DNA from 2 places in the Pseudomonas sp. AC229 genome. Region 2 is predicted to be linked to the other one. Evidence: riboswitches for the same ligand, from Rfam matches in the RefSeq annotation. Region 2 holds a riboswitch; the other holds the start of a gene.
What was found. Region 2 has a riboswitch for cobalamin ahead of cobW (cobalamin biosynthesis protein CobW). Riboswitches for the same ligand answer to the same signal wherever they lie in the genome.
Positions count from the first base shown of each region.

Region 1: linked by a shared signal. The riboswitch ahead of cobO (cob(I)yrinic acid a,c-diamide adenosyltransferase) and the one ahead of cobW (cobalamin biosynthesis protein CobW) in region 2 are both predicted to bind cobalamin.

Region 1 covers NZ_CEEDHK010000008.1:220,905-225,736, reverse strand. Annotated here, with positions in the region: gene AC0IW7_RS13575 (response regulator) at 1-353, opposite strand, end outside; gene AC0IW7_RS13570 (methyl-accepting chemotaxis protein) at 387-1,409, opposite strand; cobalamin riboswitch at 1,634-1,871, shown strand; gene cobO (cob(I)yrinic acid a,c-diamide adenosyltransferase) at 2,021-2,632, shown strand; gene AC0IW7_RS13560 (cobyrinate a,c-diamide synthase) at 2,632-3,978, shown strand; gene bluB (5,6-dimethylbenzimidazole synthase) at 3,975-4,625, shown strand; gene cbiB (adenosylcobinamide-phosphate synthase CbiB) at 4,622-4,832, shown strand, end outside.
Region 2 covers NZ_CEEDHK010000006.1:182,931-187,762, forward strand. Annotated here, with positions in the region: gene cobN (cobaltochelatase subunit CobN) at 1-2,380, opposite strand, end outside; gene cobW (cobalamin biosynthesis protein CobW) at 2,523-3,575, opposite strand; cobalamin riboswitch at 3,687-3,895, opposite strand; gene AC0IW7_RS10475 (HipA domain-containing protein) at 4,189-4,656, shown strand; gene AC0IW7_RS10480 (helix-turn-helix domain-containing protein) at 4,653-4,832, shown strand, end outside.

The DNA of each region.
Region 1 (4,832 bases), on a different contig from region 2:
TTGTCGACGGCCGACAACAACTGCGCCGGCTGGAAGGGTTTGACGATCCAGGCGCGCGCACCGGCGGCTTGGCCTTCGGCCTTTTTGTTTTGCTCGCTTTCGGTGGTCAGCATGACGATGGGGGTGAACTTGTATTCCGGCCGCGCTTTAAGCGCCTTGACCAGGCCGATGCCGTCGAGGTTGGGCATGTTGACGTCGCTGATGATCAGGTTGACCTTTTGCCCGGTCAGCTTGGCCAGCGCGTCGCGACCGTCGACGGCTTCAATCACTTGGTGGCCGGCACCGGTGAGGGTCATCTTCACCAGTTGGCGCATGGACGATGAGTCATCGACGATCAGAATGGTTTTGGCCATGGGGCAGGGCTCCGTCAGGGCAAGGAAAAGGCGTTAGAAAAAGGTGATGTCGTCTTGCGCAGCGCGGCTTTTGCCGGCTGCACGGCGGCCGCCGCGTTCTTCATCGGTGGTGAATTGGCTGCGCAGTTCACGCAGCCAGCGCTGCGGGTCGCTGATGATCGGGTCCTGGCTTTGCAGGGCGCTTTGCAGGCGCTGGATGTCGCTTTGCAGGTGGTCGAGCATCTGGTCGGAGCGGTCCTGAAACTGCAGGCTGACGACGATTTCCTGAATGTCGCCCTGGGTGACGCGGGTGTCCTGTTGCAGCTCCAGTGAGCTGTGGGTCAGCGCGTCAAGGTTGGCCGACAGGCCTTGCATGATTTCGCCCGCCACCTGATCGAGGTAATGCAGGTTGCTTTCTTCGCTGGCCGACAGCTGATCCGCAGCGCCGACGGTGGACTGGATGGCTTTGTTGATCTCGCCCACTTTCTCGACCATGCGCTGCCCGGTTTCGGCCGACAGGCTGGAGAGTTTGCGCACCTCATCGGCGACCACCGAGAAACCCCGGCCGTATTCACCGGCACGGGCGGCCTCGATGGCGGCGTTGAGGGCGAGCAGGTTGGTTTGGCTGGCGATGTCTTGCACATGCTTGGACATGCTCTGCAATTCGCTGGCATAGCTGTTCAGGTGGCCGACGGTGGCGAGCAATTGCTTGCGGTTGTCGCTGGCGGCGTGGAAAGCGCTGGTTACTTCGTCGAGGCGCGCATTGGCGGTGCGCAGGCTGTCGCCGATGCCGTTGTTGCCGAGCACGCTTTCGGAACGGTTGAGGGTTTGTTGCAGGCGGTCGACCAAACTGGCGAAGCGCTCGAACAGCGCGCTGACATTGCTGCCCAGCAATTGGCGCACCTGGCCAAGGTTGTCGTTCCAGGTCGGCAGCAGGGCGCTGAGCAGCGGTTGGTTGTCCAGGGTTGGCGCGGTTTCTTCAACGTAAACCGGCTCGGCCACGGGCGCCTTGCTCGGCCGTACAAACACGCCAGCCAAGGCGGTAACCGCCAGACCGGCACCGGCCAACCACGGCATGGACACGCCCAGGCCAACCAGGCTGATGACAACTCCAAGGTAAAGCGCGCAATAGGCCAACACGGCAAATTCCCGACCAGGTTCAAGTTGGGTGAACTATAGGCAGCCGCGGCTAAGCGAAAAATCGGGGCACCCCCTACAGGCTTTGTAGGGGTTTCCCCTATACAGAAGTGCGCCGAGTTGGCGACGCCCGCCGAATTGACGCTCAACCTGCAACCCTCTAACCTGCCACCCTCGCTTCAGGTGCCGCCATTTGGCGGTGAAACAGGGAAGTCGGTCCCGCTTGTTTTGTACGTGTTGCGCGTACAAAAGAAACGGCACAAGCCGACGCTGCCCCCGCAACGGTAATTGAGCTGAACACCGCACTAGCCACTGTGTTGAACACGGGAAGGCGCGCTGTTCTGTTGGCCATCAGTGGCCGCGCTCATTAGCCCGGAGACCGGCCTGTCGCAGTACCACGGCATTGCGGAGGGCTTTGTCTGGCGTCGGGTGATTGCCTGCAATCCCTGCGTCTGCCGTTCTCCGCTAGCCTCAACCAAGCCGTTGGAAAACCGCCGCCTCGCGCGGGTTTTCCCGGCGTGGACAATTGATGTTGAAGAGCTGAGACCGCAATGAGCGAATCCGCAGAACGCGACGCCCGCCACAAGGCGCGCATGGCCCGTAAAAAAGCCCTTATCGACGAGAAAATCGCCCAGGCCCAGAACGAATACGGCCTGCTGCTGGTGCACACCGGCAATGGCAAAGGCAAAAGCAGCTCGGCGTTTGGCATGGTCGCGCGGGCCTTGGGCCATGGCATGAAAGTGGGCGTGGTGCAGTTCATCAAAGGCGCGGCCAGCACGGGTGAAGAACGCTTCTTCCGCCGCTTCCCCGAAGAAGTTAGCTACCACGTGATGGGCGAGGGCTACACCTGGGACACCCAGGACCGCCAGCGCGACATCGACAAAGCAGTCGCCGCCTGGGCCGTGGCCAAAGACATGCTCAACGACCCGGCCATCGGCCTGGTGGTGCTCGACGAGCTGAACATCGCCCTCAAACACAACTACCTCGACCTCGACACCGTGCTTGCCGACATCGGCGGCCGTCCGGAATTTCAGCACGTGGTCGCCACTGGCCGTGGCGCGCCGCCTGCGCTCATTGAAGCCGCCGACACCGTGACCGAAATGGCCATGGTCAAGCACGCGTTCAAATCCGGCGTCAAAGCCCAGGCCGGGGTGGAGTTCTGATGCAGAGCCATGCATGCCCCGCGCTGTTGATCGCCGCACCGGCGTCCGGCCAGGGCAAAACCACGGTCACCGCCGCCCTGGCGCGCTTGCACACACGCCAAGGCAAACGGGTGCGGGTGTTCAAATGCGGGCCTGACTTTCTCGACCCCATGATTCTTGCCCGCGCCAGCGGTGCGCCGGTGTACCAGTTGGATTTGTGGATGGTCGGCGAAGCGGAAAGCCGCCGCCTGCTCTGGGAAGCCGCCGCCGAGGCTGATCTGATTCTGATTGAGGGCGTCATGGGCCTGTTCGACGGCACGCCATCGGCCGCCGATTTGGCCCGTCACTTCGGCGTGCCAGTGCTGGCCCTGATTGACGGTTCCGGCATGGCGCAAACCTTCGGCGCCATGGCGCACGGCATGGCCACGTACCAGGCCGACCTGCCGTTCTCCGGCGTGCTCGCCAACCGCACCGGCAGCGCCCGCCATGGCGAAATCCTGCGCGACTGCCTGCCGCCGGCCATCAAGTGGTACGGCGCCTTGCCGCGCAGCGCCGCCATCGAACTGCCGAGCCGGCACCTGGGCCTGGTGCAAGCCGAAGAGCTGGAAGACCTGGATGCCCGCCTGGACGCAGCAGCCGACGCCCTGGCGGCCAGCGCCGACACCATGCTGCCGGCACCGGTGCGCTTCGCACCGCCGCCAGCGGTTCGGCACGTTCCGCCGTTGCTCGATGGCGTGCGCATTGGCGTGGCGCGCGACACCTCGTTCGCCTTTCTGTATCAGGCCAACCTCGACCTGCTGCGCGAGCTGGGCGCCGAGCTGATCGAATTTTCGCCGTTGCGCGACAGCGAATTGCCCGAGGTCGACAGCCTGTATTTGCCCGGCGGTTATCCGGAATTGCACCTGCAACCGCTGCAAGCCAACCAGGCCATGCGCGCCGCCATTCACGCCCATCACGCGGCCGGCAAACCGCTGCACGCCGAATGCGGCGGCATGTTGTACCTGCTCGACGCGCTAACCGACAAAGACGGCGCCAGCGGCGAACTGCTGGGCCTGCTGCCGGGCAATGCGCTCATGCATAAAAAGCTCAAAGCCCTGGCGTTGCAGGAAATCGAATTGCCCGAAGGCCGCGTGCGCGGCCACACCTATCACTACTCCGAACTGCACTGCGCCCTGGAGCCGCTGGCCCGTGGCGTGTGCCCGACTTACAAACGCACCAGCGAGGCGGTGTACCGCATCGGCCGGCTGACGGCTTCGTACATTCACTTGTATATGCCGTCCAACCCGGCGGCCGCAGCGGCACTGTTTCTGCCTGGCGCAGCGCCCGCCGTCGCCCACATTCAACAGAGCGACGAGCAGCTCGCATGACCGACCACGCCTACAGCGCCGCCGAGCGCGCGGCTGTTTACCGCGCCATTGCTGAGCGCCGCGACATGCGCCACTTCAGCGGCGGCGAGGTGGCGCCCGAGGTGCTGGCGCGCTTGCTTGAAGCGGCGCACCACGCGCCGAGCGTCGGCTTGATGCAGCCGTGGCGGTTTATCCGCATTACGCAAACAGCGTTGCGCCATGCCATTCATGCGCTGGTGGAAGAAGAGCGGGTGCGCACCGCCGAGGCACTGGAACAGCGCGCCGATGAATTTATGCGGCTGAAGGTCGAGGGCATTCGCGACTGCGCCGAGCTGCTGGTGATCGCCCTCGGCGATGGCCGTGAAGCCCATGTATTTGGCCGCCGCACCTTGCCGGAAATGGACCTGGCCTCGGTGTCGTGCGCCATTCAAAACTTCTGGCTGGCCGCTCGCGCCGAGGGCCTGGGCGTGGGTTGGGTGTCGATGTTCGAGCCACACGCGTTGGCCGAGCTGCTGCGCTTGCCCGCCGGTGCCAAGCCCGTTGCAGTGTTGTGCGTGGGCCCGGTGCCCGAATTCTACGAAGCGCCGATGCTGCAACAGGAAGGCTGGGCGACGCCGCGACCGCTCAGCGAACTGCTATTCACCGACACCTGGCCGGAGGCGCAATGAGCATCGCCTTGCTCAGCGTCGCCGGGGTGGCGCTGGACGCGTGTTTCGGCGAACCCAAACGCTGGCATCCGCTGGTGGGCTTTGGGCGCCTGGCCAATGCCCTCGAACAGCGCTTCAACCGCGCCTTCAGCGACAACGCCGAAGAGGTCGGGCGCGGCTGGCGCAGCCATGGCGTCACCGCCTGGGTGCTGGCCGTACTGCCGCTGA
Region 2 (4,832 bases):
ATGCCGGTTGGTCGCCATTCAAGCTGGCGGCAATCAGTTGCACGGCGAACAGCTCAAGCCGTTCACGGGTGTCGCCTTCAGTGCGCCAGGTATCATTGCTAATCGCGTGCAGCGCAGCCGGACGCGGCCCGCTCCACGGCGCGGCCATTTCGCAATTCAGCGGGTTGAAACCCAGCTCGAAATCTTTAGCCAGCGCCTGCAACAGGCTGGCGTTGCGGCCTTTGCCGTCGCCACGGGGAATGCGCAGCAAGGCCAGCAATGTGTCCAGGCGCAGGCGCCCGGCCGGGGATTCGCCGAACACATGCAGGCCGTCGCGAATCTGCGATTCCTTTAAGTCGCACAGATAGGCGTCCAACTGGGGCAGCCAGGAATTGGGGTCGTCGTTGATCTGTAGCTGCAACTCGCGGTCGAGCTGGGTGGCGCGCACCAGGGCCAGAATTTCGCCGCGCAACTCGGTCGCGCGCCGCTCGTCGAGCAGCGAGGCGTCGTAGTACTCGTCGGCCAGGCGCTCAATGTCGCGCAGCGGGCCGTAGCTTTCGGCGCGGGTGAGCGGCGGCATCAGGTGGTCGATGATCACGGCCTGGGTGCGGCGCTTGGCCTGCGCGCCTTCGCCGGGGTCGTTGACGATAAACGGGTACACGTTCGGCGTTGGGCCAAGAATCGCGTCCGGCCAGCACTGCTGCGACAAGCCCACGCTTTTGCCCGGCAGCCATTCCAGATTGCCGTGCTTGCCCACATGCACCACAGCGTTCATGGCAAAGGTGTCGCGCAACCAGAAGTAAAACGCCAGGTAGCCGTGAGGCGGCACCAGATCGGGGTCGTGGTACACGGCGCTGGCGTCGAGCTGGTAGCCGCGCGCCGGCTGAATACCGACAAACGTCAGGCCGTAGCGCAGCCCGGCGATCATCATGCGACCGCCTCGGAACATAGGGTCTTGCTCCGGCTCGCCCCAGCGCTCGCGCACGGCTTGTTGGTTAGCCAGTGGCAGGCGCGCAAACAGGCGGTGGTAGTCGGCCAGCGCCAGACTTTGCGCGCAAGGTCGCAGGTCCAAGCCGTCAAGATCGTTAGTCACGCCTCCGAGCAATTGATGAATCAACGCGGTGCCGGTGTCCGGCAAGCCTTCGACCGGATAGCCCTCGTCCTGCAGGGCGCGAAGAATATTCAGCGCGGCAGCGGGCGTATCAAGGCCCACGCCGTTGCCGATGCGGCCGTCGCGGGTCGGGTAGTTGGCGAGCACCAGGGCGATGCGTTTGTCGGCATTGGCCACTCGCGCCAGGTCGACCCAGCGGCGCGCCAGCTCGGCGACGAAGTTCATGCGCTCCAGGTCGGCTTCGTAACACACCACGTCGCTCTGGCTGCGCTCGCTGCGCCACGCCAGGCCCTTAAAACTGATGGGGCGGGTAATCAGCCGGCCATCAAGCTCCGGCAAGGCGATGTGCATGGCCAGGTCGCGCGAGCCCAGGCCCTGCGGGTTGGCTTGCCATAGCGGCTGGTTGTCCAGGGCGCAGATGGCTTGCAGCACGGGCACATTGCGGCGGAACGGGCGCAAGTTGGGCTGCTCGGGGTTGGATTGGGCGAAGCCGGTGGTGTTGATGATCAGGCTGGCATTGCTTTCGTCGAGCAGGTCTTCGACCACGGCCAGGCACGCGGCTTCTTTCAAACTGGCGACGGCGATGGGCAGCGGGTTCAGCCCTTGCGCGCTCAAGCGCTCGCAGAAGCTGTGGATAAAGGCGGTGTTCGCCGACTGCACGTGAGTGCGATAAAACAGCAGGCCGACCACCGGCTGCCCGGCTGCCCAGGTCGCTTGCCAATCTGCCAGTCCGGCATTGGCCGCGCTGGGGTGATACACGCCCACACGCGGCAACGGCTGCGGCTCGACCCAGGGGTAATCGCCATTGAGCCAAGTGGCCGCCAGGTACTGAAACAGCTGACGAGCGTTGTCGACGCCGCCTTGGCGCAGGTACTGCCACAGGCGGTCAGCCTGCTCGGGGGCGACGGTGCCGAGGGCGGTAAGTTCAGGGTCGGGGCTGTCATCGCCGGGCACCAGAATCAGCTGCGCGCCGCGTTGCGCCAGTTCCACCAGCCGCTCAATGCCGTAGCGCCAATAACTCAGCCCGCCGTGCACGGACACCAGAATTACCTTGGCGTGTTGCAGCACCTCCTCGACGTAGAGGTCCACCGAGGCGTGATTCTGCAACTGCGCGGGGCTGGCCAGGCGCAGGCTTGGGTAATCGTCTGGCAGGGTTTGGGCAGCGGCGGCGAGCAGCGAAAGGTGCGAGTCACCGGTGCACAGAATCACCACATCCGCAGGGGTTTGCGCCAGATGGGCGATGCCATCAGCGGGGACGAAACCACCGGGTTGGGTGCGGAGTAAATGCATAAAAAACTCAGGTGCTGTGCTTCCCTCTCCCGCTTGTGGGAGAGGGACCGAGGGTGAGGGCCGGGGCTAACGCAAGTCCGCTGCCCTCACCCCAACCCTCTCCCGCAAGCGGGAGAGGGGGCAAAAGGCAAACGCGCGTTCGTCACACCAATGCCTGGCGTAATTCATTACTAATCACCGCCTCGTCCAACTCCTGGCCAATGATCACCAAGTGGCTGCTGCGCGCTTCATCGCTACGCCAGGCGCGGTCGAAGTGTTTGTCGAAACGCTTGCCTACGCCCTGAATCAGCAGGCGCATCGGTTTGCCGGGAATGGCGGCGAAGCCTTTGACGCGCAGCACGCCGTGACGCTCTACCAGGCCATTGAGCGCGGCCAGCAATTGCGCTTCTTCGACTTCCGGCAGTTCCACGGAGAAAGAGTCGAACTCGTCGTGGTCGTGTTCTTCGTGGTCTTCCAGATCGTGGTGTGTTTTGCGGCTGTCGATGTGCAGTTCGGTTTCCGAGTTCAGGCCCAGCAGCACCGACAGAGGCAACACGCCACTGCGCGCTTCGATCACCTTCACCGCTGGCGGCAGTTCCTCGGCCACTTCGGCACGCACGGCCGCCAGCGCTTCAGGGCTGAGCAGGTCGGCTTTGTTGAGAATCACCAGGTCGGCGCTGGCCAGTTGGTCGGCGAACAGCTCGTGCAGCGGCGATTCGTGGTCCAGGTTCGGGTCTTCGCGGCGCTGTGCGTCGACTTGGTCTGGAAACGCGGCAAACGTGCCGGCGGCAACGGCAGGGCTGTCGACCACGGTGATCACCGCATCGACGGTGCAGGCATTGCGAATTTCCGGCCAGTTGAAGGCTTGTACCAACGGCTTGGGCAAGGCCAGGCCCGAGGTTTCGATAAGAATTTGGTCAAGGTCGCCGCGACGCGCCACCAGCTCGCGCATTACCGGGAAGAACTCCTCTTGCACTGTGCAGCACAAGCAGCCGTTGGCCAGCTCGTAGACGCGGCCGTTGGCTTCTTCTTCGGTGCAGCCGATGGTGCATTGCTTGAGGATTTCACCGTCGATACCCAGCTCGCCAAACTCATTGACGATCACCGCAATGCGGCGGCCTTCGGCGTTGTCGAGCATATGGCGCAGCAGCGTGGTTTTGCCGGCGCCGAGAAAGCCGGTGACGATGGTGACGGGGAGTTTGGCCAAGCTTTTCATCGAATGCAGCCCTGTTGGATACGCGCGAAATCGGATCGGCGGGCGGCTGCGACGGCTGCAGCGAGCAGAGCGCTCACCGCAGAATTCGCCACCGGATCACCCCGCCCGGTTGTCGTGAATAGGTTCGAGGCAGGTCTCCTGGCTCACGACATGGCCCTTGATGCGGGCCGCTTTCCTCGCCTTCCCGCGCGTGGCAGTGGCACTGGAAGAAAGCCGGTCGTTTACAGTTGCGGGGGCAGCCGCGGCCTGGCTGTTCAGCGCACCGCGTTCCCTCTTAGCTCTGGCGCAAATGCGCCGAGACCTCGAAGCGAGCAAGGCTACGCAGTGGTGGGGGATGGGTCAAATTCGCCGTGGGTGGCCTACCGTATTACATTGCGGCAATCGGTTAAATCACCCTGATAAAACCGCAATATAGTGCGGAATAAGTCCTGATTTCGCTTGTTTTACCGCACTAAATTGCGGTTTTGCAGGGCTAACGCTATAGTTTTCCGCACTATAGTGCGGTGAGCCCCTATGAACCTGACCTTCCAGTTGTTTACCGATGGCGTCTGGCACGACGCGATGCAGGTGCGTTTCCTCGACGCGCAGAAGGGCTTTTCAGGCGGCTGCCACTTTGGTAATCGAGCTACTGGCCGGACTGTGGATCGACACCGGCCAGCGCGACCAACTGGACGCGTTAATCGGCGAATACCTGCGCCGCGACCTACTCAACAAAATTCTCGGTAACTCGGACAACCACGGGCGCAACACGGCAATTATTCGTGGCGATGCTTCGCTACGTCTGGCGCCCATTTATGACTTGGCGCCCATGGTCATGGATGACGAGGCCATCAGTCGCACCACCAAGTGGGCGCCGCCGATTGAACAGGCCGGTGAAGTGAACTGGCGCATGGCGTGCGCTTCGCTAAGCCGCTGGGTCAACGCCGATGACGCGTTTGATCGTTTGCGCGCCCAGGCCCAAACGCTGCTCGCCTTGCCAGACATTCTGGCGAGCCAGCCGCTGCCGCCCGCGACCTGGCGCCACCCGGCCGTGCATCTGAGCGATTTGACGGCGTATTTGGGCAAAGGAGATTTGCTGTGAAAAACCTGGATATCGAGGAGCGCGGCAGGCTGATCCGGGAGATTCACGAGGCGCTCAGCGAAGGCAGCCTTACGCTGGGTCAGGCCGTGAGCCGGCTACGCCAAGAGGTCACCGGCCTTAGCCAGGCCAAATTCGCCAAGCTGTGCAAAATGTCCGAGCGCAGCCTGTTGCAGTTG